DNA from 3 places in the Streptomyces sp. NPDC059008 genome. Region 3 is predicted to be linked to each of the others. Evidence: riboswitches for the same ligand, from Rfam matches in the RefSeq annotation. Region 3 holds a riboswitch; each other region holds the start of a gene.
What was found. Region 3 has a riboswitch for thiamine pyrophosphate ahead of thiC (phosphomethylpyrimidine synthase ThiC). Riboswitches for the same ligand answer to the same signal wherever they lie in the genome.

Region 1 (3,957 bases), on a different contig from region 3:
TCGTCGTTCGTATAGGGCAGCACGGTGAAACCGTCGTCCACCAGGGTCTCGGCGGCGTCCAGCAGCTCGATCGGGTCGGGCAGCAGGGTGCGCTCGTCGGCGACGACCTCCAGCTTGACCCAGTCGGTACCGAGCGCCTCCCGGGCGAGCCGGGCGGTGAGCACCGCCTCGCCCGCGGTGAAGCAGCCCGCCGTATTGGGCAGCACCCGGATCCGGTGCCGTTCCAGCACGGACAGCACCGAGCCCTGCACGGTCGGGTCCAGCCGCCGCATGGCGACCGTCGTCAGCTCTGTACCGGAGGCGAGCAGCGCGCGCTCCAGGACGTCGAGGCTGGGCACCCCGCCGGTCCCCATGATCAGGCGGGACCGGAAGGTGGTGCCGGCGATGGTGAGGGGGTCGGGGCCGGCGGCGGACGGGGCGGGGGCCGCCCCTCGGGACACCTCGGTATCGGTCATGTCTGCGGATCAGCCTCCCTGGACCGCGGTGAGCACCTCGACGCGGTCACCTTCGGCGAGCGGGGTGGTGGGCCACTGGGTGCGCGGCACCACGACTTCGTTGAGCGCCGCGGCCACCCCGGTGGGCGCCGCGGACAGGGTCGCGACGAGCCGGTCGAGGGTGAGTCCGCCGGGGATCTCGCGGGCCTCGCCGTTGACCGACACGGAAACACTGGCGCTGCTCATACGGGCTGCTCCTCCAGGAAGCGGGCGCGCGCGGCCCCCGGGGCGGCGGTGAGGGTCCCGCCACGGGAGAAGCGCGCGGGGGTGAAGGGAAGGGCCTCGTCGGGGACGTTCCCGGTGGCCAGCACCTCGGCCATCACGTCACCGGTGACCGGCGTCAGCAGGACCCCGTTGCGGAAGTGCCCGGTGGCCAGGTGGAGGCCGGGCAGAGCGGTCGGCCCGAGGAGCGGCGCGTTGTCGGGGGAGGTGGGGCGCAGCCCGGCGCTGGTCTCCACCAGCGGCAGCTCGGTGATGCCGGGGACCAGCTCGTGGGCGTCCCGCAGCAGCTCGTAGACCCCGCCCGCGGTGACGGTGGTGTCCCAGCCCAGCTCCTCCATGGTGGCGCCGACGACCAGCTCGCCGTTCTCCCGCGGCACCAGGTAGAGGGGGTTGCCGCGCACGACCGCCCGTACGGTGCGCGACAGGAAGGCCGGGGACCCGGCGGGCACGTCCGGCAGCCGCAGCCGCAGCACCTGTCCCTTGACCGGCCGGACGGGCGGCAGCACCTCGTCGGGGACGCCGGTCAGGCGACCGATGTGGCTGCCCGCCGCGAGCACGGTCTGCCCGGCCGACAGCCGTGTGCCGTCGGCGAGTTCGGCGCCCGAGGCGCGGCCGCCGTCGAAGGTCAGCCGCTCGACCCGGCTCCGGTGGAGGACCACCCCGGCCCGTTCGCAGGCCACCAGCAGGGCGCTCGCCAGCCGCCGCGGGTCGACCTGGTGGTCGCCGTCGACCCGCAGGCCGCCGCGTACGCCGGGGGCCAGCATCGGCTCCAGGCGGCGGCACTCGCGGCCCGTGAGCCACTGTGAGTCCAGGCCCGAGCGGATCTGCAGGGCGTGCAGTTCGCGCAGGTGGGCGCGGTCGTCGGCGTCCAGCGCGACGGCCAGGGTGCCGCACCGCCGGTAGCCGATCGACGTCCCGGCCGCCTCCTCCAGCTCCTCGGTGAACCGCGGGTAGCGCCGCGCCGAGTCGAGATTGAGGGCCAGCAGGGTCTGCTCGCCGTAGTGGAGCTCGGTGACCGCGGCCAGCATTCCGGCCGCGACGCGGGCCGCGCCGCCACCGGGCGCCGGGTCGGCCACCGTGACGGTCAGCCCGCGGCCGGCCGCCCGCCAGGCGGTGACCAGGCCGATGACGCCGCCCCCGATGACGAGCACATCAGGGTGCCCGGTGACTGGTTTCGATGGTGTGGCAGATGGATGCATGGGCGTCCAGCCCCTCCCTTCGCCGGCATGACCCGGATCAGGTTCGTACGGTCGGAGGCCGGCCAGCCTCCCTCTCAGCCCGGTGCGTCCGGGCTCCCGCGAGTGCGTGTAGCCGTCACCCTAATACGGGGCGCGAGCCGGGGTAAGGGAACGGTCGGCGTACACGGGGGCCGCGGCTGTCGGGGGAGCGGCACCGGTGGCGCGTGCGTGGCCGTGCCGTCCCCGGAGCCCGCGGGGCGGGGCACGGGCCCCTGGAGCGCGGTCATGACGCTGTGTCAGAGATCTCGTCGCGCGGTGCTGCGAGCGGCGTCGCACACCGTCCTAGAGTGATCGGGTGAGCGAGCAGAGCACATCCTCCCAGTCTCCCGGCCACCCGCCGCGCGTCGTGATCGTCGGCGCCGGAATCGCGGGCGTGCAGACCGCGGTCGCCCTGCGTGAACAGGGGTGGCGCGGCGCGATCACGCTGCTCGGTGACGAGCCCCACCAGCCCTACGACCGCCCCCCGCTGTCCAAGGCGGTGCTGCTGGGCAAGGCGGACGGCTCCGCCTTCGACGTGGACTTCGCCGCGCTCGACATCGAGCTCCACCTCGACCGCCGGGTCACCGCCCTGGTGCCGGACGCCCACCGGGTCGAGACGGTCCGGGGCCCGGTCTCCTACGACTACGCGGTGATCGCGACCGGCGCCGCCCCGATCACGCTGCCCGGGAGCGAGGGCCTGCCCGGCGTCCACCTGCTGCGCACCCTCGACGACGCCGAGCGGCTGCGCCCGGTGCTCGCCGCCCAGCACGAGATCGTGGTCGTCGGGGCGGGCTGGATCGGCGCCGAGTTCGCCACCGCGGCGCGCGAGGCGGGCTGCGCGGTCACCGTCGTCGAGGCCGCCGACCGCCCACTGGCCGGGGCACTGCCCGCCGAGGTCGCCGCCCATATGGCCGGCTGGTACGCGGACGCCGGCGCCGAGCTGCGTACCGGCGCCCGGGTCGCGGCCGTCACCGCCGGCCTGGTCACCCTCGAGGACGGCGCCACGCTGCCCGCCGACGCCGTGGTCGTCGGGATCGGGGCCCGGCCCGCCACCGCCTGGCTGGCCGGCTCGGGCGTCGAGGTGTCCTCCGAGGACGGCTCGGTGCTGGCCGACGACCGGCTGCGCACCTCCGTGCCCGATGTGTACGCGGTCGGCGACTGCGCCTCCTTCCCGTCCGCCCGTTACGGCAGCCGTCTGCTGATCCACCACTGGGACAACGCCCTCCAGGGCCCCCGTACGGTCGCCGAGAACATCGCCCGCGGGGAGGCGGAGGGGATGGTCTACGACCCCGTCCCGTACTTCTGGTCCGAGCAGTTCGGCCGGTTCGTGCAGTACGCGGGCCATCACGGGGACGCCGACGAGCTGGTCTGGCGCGGTGACCCGGCCCAGGCCGCCTGGTCGGTGATCTGGCTGCGGGGCGGACGGCTCGTCGCGTTGCTGGCCGTGGGGCGGCCGAGGGACCTCGCCCAGGGGCGCAAGCTCATCGAGCGGGGTGTGACCCTCGACCGGGACCGGGCCGCGAACGCCGCCGTGCCGCTGAAGGCCGCGGTGCAGTAGGGCGGACCCGGGTGCCGGACTGCCGGGCGGGCGCGGCGGGCGTGGAGGCGCGCCGGACCTGTCCGTCGGCAGGTGTGCCGACGGCCGTGTCGACAGGCGTGTCGTCACCCTCCGGTGTGCCGGAGGCCCCTGATGGCGATGCCCGGCTACCGACTGTCAGTGCGAGGTGGCAGGCTTGTCCTGTGACCGAGATTGACGCAAACATCGATGGACTCGTCCCCGCCTGGCTCACCCTCCCCGACATCGCCGAAAAGCTCGGCGTCGAGGTGACCCGTGTCCGGCAGCTGGTCAAGGAGGGCCAGCTGATCGCGGTGCGCCGCGGCGAGAACAGGGTGCTGCAGGTACCCGCCGATTTCATCAAGGACGACAAGGTGGTCAAGGGCCTCGTCGGCACGCTCACGCTCCTCAAGGACGACGGCTTCACCGACGAGGAGATGCTGGAGTGGCTGTTCACCGCGGATGAGAC
Region 2 (3,957 bases), on a different contig from region 3:
CCCCACAGTCCGCCGACGGTCCGTACGACCACGGCGTAGTTGAAGAAGACGTGCGCCAGCAGAATCGCCCAGACCGAGGTGTCCAGGCGCAGCCCCCACAGGTCGTCGAGCAGCCCGCCGCGCCCGACCAGCGCCAGGAAGGCCGAGCCGACGACGACGGTCGGCAGCACGAACGGCACCGCCACCACCGCCCGCAGCAGCTGTTTGCCGGGGAAGTCGAAGCGCGCGAAGACATAGGCGCCGGGCAGCGCGATCAGCAGCGTCAGCCCGGTCGAGGCGGCCGCCTGCCAGAGGGTGAACCACAGCACGTGCACGACATCCGGGTCGCTCAGCACGGCGCCGAACCGGCTCAGTTGCCACTGCCCGCCGTCCTTGAGTCCGCGCCCGACGATCGCCACGACCGGGTAGGCGAAGAACAGCGCGAAGAAGGCGAGCGGCACGGCCATCAGGCCGAGCCGCACCGCCGTTCCCCGTGCGGGCCGTCTGCTGCGGGCGCCGGCTACTTCAGGACGAGCGAGGACCACTGCTTGATCCACTGTTCGCGGTTCTCGGCGATGTCCTTCGGGGCCAGCGTCGCCGGCTTGTCGATCTTCGCGCCGTAGGTGGTGAACAGCTCCGGCAGCTTGGCGTCCTTGCGCGCCGGGTTGACGAACATCTGCAGCGGCACGTCCTCCTGGAACTTCTTGCTCAGCAGGAAGTCCAGCAGCGCCTTGCCGCCCTTCTCGTTCTTCGCGCCCTTCAGGAGGCCGCCGAACTCGATCTGGCGGAAGCAGGTGCCGGTCGCGACGCCGGTCGGGGCCTGCTCGGGCGCCGGCTTCTTGCCGAGCACCTCGACGGGCGGGCTGGAGGCGTAGGAGACCACCAGCGGCTTGTCGCCCTTGCCCTTGCCGGCCCCGGAGCCCGAGAACCGCTCGTTGTAGGCCTGCTCCCAGCCGTCGACGACCTCGACGCCGTTGGCCTTGAGCTTCTTCCAGTAGTCCTGCCAGCCTCCCCCACTCTCGGCTTCGCTCGAGCGGGAGGTGCCCCCATCGCCGTAGGTGGCGACGGTGGCGAGCTGGAAGGCGAGCCCCGGGGAGGAGGTCGCGGCGTTCTCCGTGACGAGCAGCCCCTTGTACCGGGGCTTGATCAGATCGTCGAAGGTCTTCGGCGGCGCGATCTTGTGCCGGTCGAAGTAGGCCCGGTCGTAGTTGACGCAGATGTCGCCGTAGTCGAGCGGGGTGACGCGGTGCCTGCCCTTGTCGAGCTGCAGCGCGGCCGGGACGCTGTCCAGCCCCTTGGCCTGGTACGGGCTGAAGAGGTCCTCGTTCAGGCCGCGTGAGAGCAGGGTGTTGTCGATGCCGAAGAACACATCGCCCTGGGGGTTGTCCTTGGAGAGGATCGCCTGGTTGACGGCCTTGCCGGCGTCTCCGCTCTTGAGGAGCGTGACCTTGTAGCCGCTCTCCTTCTCGAAGGCCTTGAGCAGCGGCTTGGGGAAGGAGTCGTGGCTGACGAGCGTGACGGTCTTGGCGTCCGCGTCGCCGCCCGAGGTGCCGCATGCGGCGAGCGCGGTCATGCCGAGCGCGGCGGTGAGGGCGCTCGCGGTGATCCTGCTGGTGGTTCTCACTGATTTCCTCCTGGCTGGCCAGGAAGAGACGCGGCCCCGCCCGGTGTCCGCAGCTCACGGCGTCCGAAGACGCGCGCGAAGGACATCCGGGCAGGGCGCAACAGCATGAGTGACGACCGAACTTCCTACCCGGAATGACCCGGGCGAGGTTCAAGGGTCTGCGGGCACCGTAGGACTACGACGCTTCCGCACTCTCAGCGCTGTGGCGCTCCCCTGTCGGAATGTGCATTTGTTCGACGACACCGTACCAGCGGGCGCTCAGCGCTCCGAGGCGGCGAGCTGCCCGCAGGCCCCGTCGATCTCCTGACCGCGGGTGTCGCGGACGGTCACCGGCACGCCGTGCGCCTCGATGGCCTGGACGAACGCCCGCTCGTCCTCAGGGCGCGAGGCGGTCCACTTCGAGCCGGGCGTCGGGTTCAGCGGAATCAGGTTCACATGGACCCGCTTGCCCTTGAGCAGCCGTCCCAGCAGGTCACCGCGCCATGCCTGGTCGTTGATGTCCCGGATCAGGGCGTATTCGATCGAGATGCGCCGCCCGGACTTCTCCGCGTACTCCCAGGCCGCGTCCAGCACCTCACGCACCTTCCAGCGCGTGTTGACGGGGACGAGGGTGTCGCGCAGCTCGTCGTCCGGCGCGTGCAGCGACACCGCGAGCCGGCACTTGAAGCCCTCGTCGGCGAACCGCAGCATCGCCGGGACCAGGCCGACCGTGGAGACCGTGATCCCGCGCTGGGACAGGCCCAGGCCGTCCGGCTCGGGGTCGGTCAGCCGCCGGATGGCGCCGACCACCCGGTTGTAGTTGGCGAGCGGTTCGCCCATCCCCATGAAGACGATGTTGGACAGCCGCGCCGGTCCGCCCGGCACCTCGCCGTCGCGCAGCGCGCGCATCCCGTCCACGATCTGGTGCACGATCTCGGCGGTGGACAGGTTGCGGTCCAGCCCCGCCTGGCCCGTGGCGCAGAACGGGCAGTTCATTCCGCAGCCGGCCTGCGAGGAGATGCACATGGTGACCCGGTCCGGGTAGCGCATCAGCACCGACTCGACGAGCGTGCCGTCGTGCAGCTTCCACAGGGTCTTGCGGGTGGTGTCGTTGTCGCACGAGATGTGCCGTACGACGTTCATCAGGTCCGGCAGCAGCTCGCTCGCCAGCTTCTCGCGCGCCGCCGCCGGGATGTCGGTCCACTGCGCCGGGTCGTGCGCGTAACGGGCGAAGTAGTGCTGCGACAGCTGCTTGGCGCGAAACGGCTTCTCGCCGATCGCGGCCACCGCTTCACGGCGCTCGACGGGGGTGAGATCGGCAAGGTGCCGAGGGGGCTTCTTGGCCCCGCGCGGCGCGACGAAAGTGAGTTCTCCGGGTGCAGGCATGGTGGGTCCAGTGTCGCAGATCATCTGAGGCGCCCCAGGTGACGGCGGGGTGGGGACGGTCACCCTCCGTCGTCATCCGTCATCGTCGGCCCACCTCGCAGGCCCAGGGACGGCCCAGCGGCTCCCTGTTCCAGCGACTGCGACCCTGCCGCACGACGGCTGCGCGTCCGCCCCTATACGAGTCTGGCATCCCACTGGGGCCCGGCACGAAAGGCAACGTGCGGTACGAATCAGCTGACCTAGCCTCTTGAGGATGCGCATAGATCAGATGGCCCCCTGGCTCCACGAGCATGATGCGGCCCCGCAGACCGTGCTCCTATCGGCCCAGTTCGATGCGTACCTCAGCGCGCTCCCGTGGGCAGGCAGCGGGATCGACTGGCGGAACCTGCCGCACCGCTCGCTGGCGCTGGACGGCATCTCGGACGACGAGGTTGTGCATTGGGCCCGTCAGACGCCCTTGGCCTTGCACGCCCATGTCCTCGTCATCGACTCGGCTACGGAGCCAGGGGTGCTGTGCCGCTTCGAGGACGCCATGCGGGACTTCGAGCTGCTCTCCAACCGACCCGAGCTCTATATGTGCGGCACCGATCTCGTGAACGGTGAGGTACAGCCGGCCTTTCACCGCTTCATCGAGCGACGGTCGTTCCTGACCCTCACCGCCCGGGTATGAGGTCGGCCGCGGCCGGGATGGCGGGCGACCACTGCCTCGCAAGTTCACCCGGCCACCTGCCGGGGTCTGTGTGCCGTACGGCCCCGGGGCCACTGGTGAACCGCTCGGGTCTCCCGGAGTCCGGCACTGTTGATGGCAGCCACAGATGTCAGCCGGAGATGATCGACAACACCTCGGACACCCCGAAGACTCCGAACACGCCAACGAGCGCGACACCGATCACCACCCCGACGCACACCAGCGCGACGACGATCATGAGCCAGGAACGGCCGACTGCCGCGTGATACTCAGCCTCGTCATCCCAGTCCTGCACGAGCTC
Region 3 (3,957 bases):
ACCGCCGCTCAAGCTCGTCCTGATCGAGGGCGACGCCGACCAGCAGACCCGCCTGGACCACCTCGGCATCGAAGTCACCTCCACCGAACAGGTCACCGCCGCCACCGACCGTCTCACGGAAGCCGGACTGGCGACGTTCACAGAGAACGACACCTCCTGCTGCTACGCCCTCCAGGACAAGGTCTGGGTCCACGGGCCCGGCAAGGAACCCTGGGAGGTCTACGTCGTCAAGGCCGACACCGAGCAGATGGGCGAGTCGCCCGCGCTTGAGGGGGATGCCTGCTGCGGCAGCGGCCAACACGGGGCGGGTTGAGCCAACACATCTGCTCCGCCGGCTGGTTGATCGCTCCGTAACGGCGGGGCCCCATCTGGGCCTCCGCCGTTACTCTCAGGCGCGGAATTCAGTCCGCCAGCGGCAGATACACACGGTTGCCCGCGGCCGCGAACTCCTTGGACTTCTCCAGCATCCCCGCCTCGATCTCCTCCGGCGTCGCGTCCGCGTCGCCGCCGAACTGCTCGGTGATGCTCCTACTGATCTTCATCGAGCAGAACTTCGGGCCGCACATCGAGCAGAAGTGGGCCGTCTTCGCCGGCTCCGCGGGCAGTGTCGCGTCGTGGAACGCGCGTGCCGTGTCCGGGTCGAGGGCCAGGTTGAACTGGTCCTCCCAGCGGAACTCGAAGCGGGCGTCGGAGAGCGCGTCATCCCATTCCTGGGCTCCCGGGTGGCCCTTGGCCAGGTCCGCCGCATGGGCCGCGATCTTGTACGTGATGACGCCGGTCTTGACGTCGTCGCGGTCGGGCAGGCCCAGGTGCTCCTTGGGCGTGACGTAGCAGAGCATGGCGGTGCCCCACCAGGCGATCATCGCCGCGCCGATGCCGGAGGTGATGTGGTCGTAGGCAGGCGCGATGTCGGTGGTCAGCGGGCCCAGCGTGTAGAACGGTGCCTCTTCGCAGATCTCCTGCTGGAGGTCGATGTTCTCCTTGATCTTGTGCATCGGGACATGGCCCGGGCCCTCGATCATGGTCTGCACGCCGTGCCGCTTGGCGATGGTGTTCAGCTCGCCGAGCGTCCGCAGCTCGGCGAACTGCGCCTCGTCGTTGGCGTCCGCGATGGAGCCGGGGCGCAGTCCGTCACCGAGCGAGTAGGTGACGTCGTACGAGGCGAGGATCTCGCAGAGCTCCTCGAAGTGCGTGTACAGGAACGACTCCTGATGGTGCGCGAGGCACCAGGCGGCCATGATCGAGCCGCCTCGGGAGACGATGCCGGTCTTGCGGCGGGCCGTGAGCGGGACGTAGCGGAGCAGCACACCGGCGTGCACCGTCATGTAGTCGACGCCCTGCTCGGCCTGTTCGATCACGGTGTCCTTGTAGATCTCCCAGGTCAGCTCCTCGGCCTTGCCGTCGACCTTCTCCAGCGCCTGGTACAGGGGGACGGTGCCGATCGGGACGGGGGAGTTGCGCAGCACCCACTCGCGGGTGGTGTGGATGTTGCGTCCGGTGGACAGATCCATGACCGTGTCGGCGCCCCAGCGGGTCGCCCAGGTCATCTTCTCCACCTCCTCCTCGATGGAGGAGGTGACCGCCGAGTTACCGATGTTGGCGTTCACCTTCACCAGGAAGTTCTTGCCGATGATCATCGGCTCGATCTCCGGGTGGTTGACGTTGGACGGCAGCACGGCGCGGCCGGCCGCGATCTCGTCTCGTACGAACTCGGGCGTGACGTTCTCGCGGAGGGCGACGTACTCCATCTCCGCGGTGATCTCGCCGCGCCGGGCGTATGCGAGCTGGGTGACGGCGGCGCCGTTGCGGCCACGGCGGGGCTGGCGCGGACGGCCGGGGAAGACCGCGTCCAGGTTCTTGAGGCCACCGCGCGGTGAGGTGTGCTTGAGGCCGTCGTCCTCCGGCCGCATGGGGCGGCCCGCGTACTCCTCGGTGTCGCCGCGAGCGATGATCCAGTTCTCCCGCAGCGGCGCGAGACCACGACGGACATCGGTTTCGATGTTGGGGTCGGTGTACGGCCCGGACGTGTCGTAGAGCGTCACGTGCTTGCCGTTGGTGAGGTGCACCCTCCGGACCGGGACCCGAAGATCCGGGCGCGATCCGGAGACATAGCCCTTGTGCCAGCCGATCTGCGGCTCGCTGCCGGCACCGTTTTCGTTTTTGGGCGTGCGTGCATCCTGCAGAGTCATGAGACCCAACTCCCTACGCCGGCATTACCCGGTAACAGGTTCGGCGGTCGACACAGCGGCTTCCGTCCATCGACGTTTCACGTGAAACATCACTGGGACGAAGGTCAGCGCCCTCTCAGCCCGGTGCTCCGAGCTCCCGCGATTGCAAAGGTGGCACCACGGTAGCGGCCGACGTAGCGGGGTGAACAGGGGGCCCCATGAGTTGTTGCAATGATCTGTGGGTGAGCTCTCACGAATCCCACCCCCACCCCGCCGCGCACTCGCACGGTCACGGCCACGGCCCTGCCGCGCCCGTCTCGCGGCATCTGCGCAAGGTCATCGCGGCGGTGCTGATCCCGTTCGCCACCGCGGTCGCGGTCGGCCTGGTCGTGCTCTGGCCGGGCGGCGCACCGGGGCACAAACCATCCGGTGTCGGCTTCGACCAACCCACCGAGCAGGCCAGAGTGGTGAAGGTGGCTGAGGTGAACTGCGCGGATGTCCATGCCGAGCAGCAGCCTCAGCCTCCGTCACCGACGGGGCAACCGCCGGCCGGGGGAGCGGCACCGGACAAGCCCTGCCAGCAGGCGACCATCAAGGTCACCACGGGCGAGAACGCCGGGCGCACCTTCCAGACGGTGGTGACGCCGGACGCGCTGCGGCACTACACCACCGGGCAGGAGGTGGTGGTGTCGTACTCCCCCAAGGCACCCAGGGAACTGCAGTACTCGGTCACCGATGTCGACCGGTCTCTTCCGATGTGGGTGCTGGCAGGCATCTTCGCCATCGCCGTCGTGGTCGTCGGCCGGCTGCGCGGGGTGCTCGCGCTGGTCGCACTGGCGGCCAGCTTCGTCGTCCTGACGCTGTTCATCCTCCCGGCGATCCTGCAGGGCTCCAATCCGCTGGTGGTGGCCGTGGTGGGGGGCTCGGCGATCATGCTGATCGCCCTCTACCTGTGCCATGGGCTGACGGCCCGTACCTCCGTGGCGGTACTCGGCACCCTCGCCTCGCTCCTGCTGATCGCACTGCTCGGTTCGGTCTTCATCGGCTGGGCGCTGCTGACGGGCAATACGGACGACACGACCGGGCTGGTGCACGGGCTCTACCCGAACATCGAGATCCGCGGACTGCTCCTGGCGGGGATCATCATCGGGTCGTTGGGTGTGCTCGACGATGTGACGGTGACCCAGACCGCCGCGGTGTGGGAGCTGAAGGAGGCGGACCCGACGGCGGGCTGGCGCAAGCTCTACGGCGCGGCGATGCGGATCGGCCGCGACCACATCGCGTCCGTCGTCAACACCCTTGTCCTGGCCTACGCGGGTGCCGCGCTGCCGTTGCTTTTGCTGTTCTCGATCGCACAGAGCAGCGTCGGTACGGTCACCACGAGCGAGGTCGTGGCGGAGGAGATCGTGCGCACGCTGGTCGGCAGCATCGGCCTGGTCGCCTCGGTGCCGCTGACGACGCTTCTGGCGGCGCTCGTCGTCTCGGCGGACCGCAGGAACGACGGCACACGTCGCGCACAGGGGACAGCGGACCCGGGGGCAGGGAGTGCGGGGGCAAGGGGCGCCGACGATGCGTCGCGCGGCCGGTCGGGACGGCGTGGAGGGCATGGCAGGCGACGCAAGCGGTAGCGGTACGGGCATGCCGCGCACGGGGCCCGGAGGGGCGCGCGGCATGTGAAGTGACCGGCGGACCCGTGTGGCGCCGGTGTGGACGGGGCGTTCGGGCCGGGGTCAGCCGGCGGGCGCCTCCGTGAGGATCCGGTCCAGCACGGCCTCCAACGTGTCGCAGA

Region 1: another riboswitch for thiamine pyrophosphate. It lies ahead of thiO (glycine oxidase ThiO); the one in region 3 lies ahead of thiC (phosphomethylpyrimidine synthase ThiC).
Region 2: another riboswitch for thiamine pyrophosphate. It lies ahead of ACFWZH_RS21820 (thiamine ABC transporter substrate binding subunit); the one in region 3 lies ahead of thiC (phosphomethylpyrimidine synthase ThiC).

The regions. Positions count from the first base shown of each region.
Region 1 covers NZ_JBHYJC010000054.1:5,499-9,455, forward strand. Annotated here, with positions in the region: gene ACFWZH_RS34815 (thiazole synthase) at 1-353, opposite strand, end outside; gene thiS (sulfur carrier protein ThiS) at 465-680, opposite strand; gene thiO (glycine oxidase ThiO) at 677-1,915, opposite strand; TPP riboswitch at 1,913-2,025, opposite strand; gene ACFWZH_RS34830 (NAD(P)/FAD-dependent oxidoreductase) at 2,250-3,491, shown strand; gene ACFWZH_RS34835 (Rv2175c family DNA-binding protein) at 3,674-3,957, shown strand, end outside.
Region 2 covers NZ_JBHYJC010000018.1:40,623-44,579, forward strand. Annotated here, with positions in the region: gene ACFWZH_RS21815 (ABC transporter permease) at 1-461, opposite strand, end outside; gene ACFWZH_RS21820 (thiamine ABC transporter substrate binding subunit) at 500-1,603, opposite strand; TPP riboswitch at 1,708-1,828, opposite strand; gene rlmN (23S rRNA (adenine(2503)-C(2))-methyltransferase RlmN) at 1,862-2,968, opposite strand; gene ACFWZH_RS21830 (hypothetical protein) at 3,222-3,638, shown strand; gene ACFWZH_RS21835 (hypothetical protein) at 3,787-3,957, opposite strand, start outside.
Region 3 covers NZ_JBHYJC010000001.1:383,052-387,008, reverse strand. Annotated here, with positions in the region: gene ACFWZH_RS01780 (ArsI/CadI family heavy metal resistance metalloenzyme) at 1-313, shown strand, start outside; gene thiC (phosphomethylpyrimidine synthase ThiC) at 402-2,189, opposite strand; TPP riboswitch at 2,183-2,339, opposite strand; gene ACFWZH_RS01770 (YibE/F family protein) at 2,387-3,796, shown strand; gene ACFWZH_RS01765 (SsgA family sporulation/cell division regulator) at 3,899-3,957, opposite strand, start outside.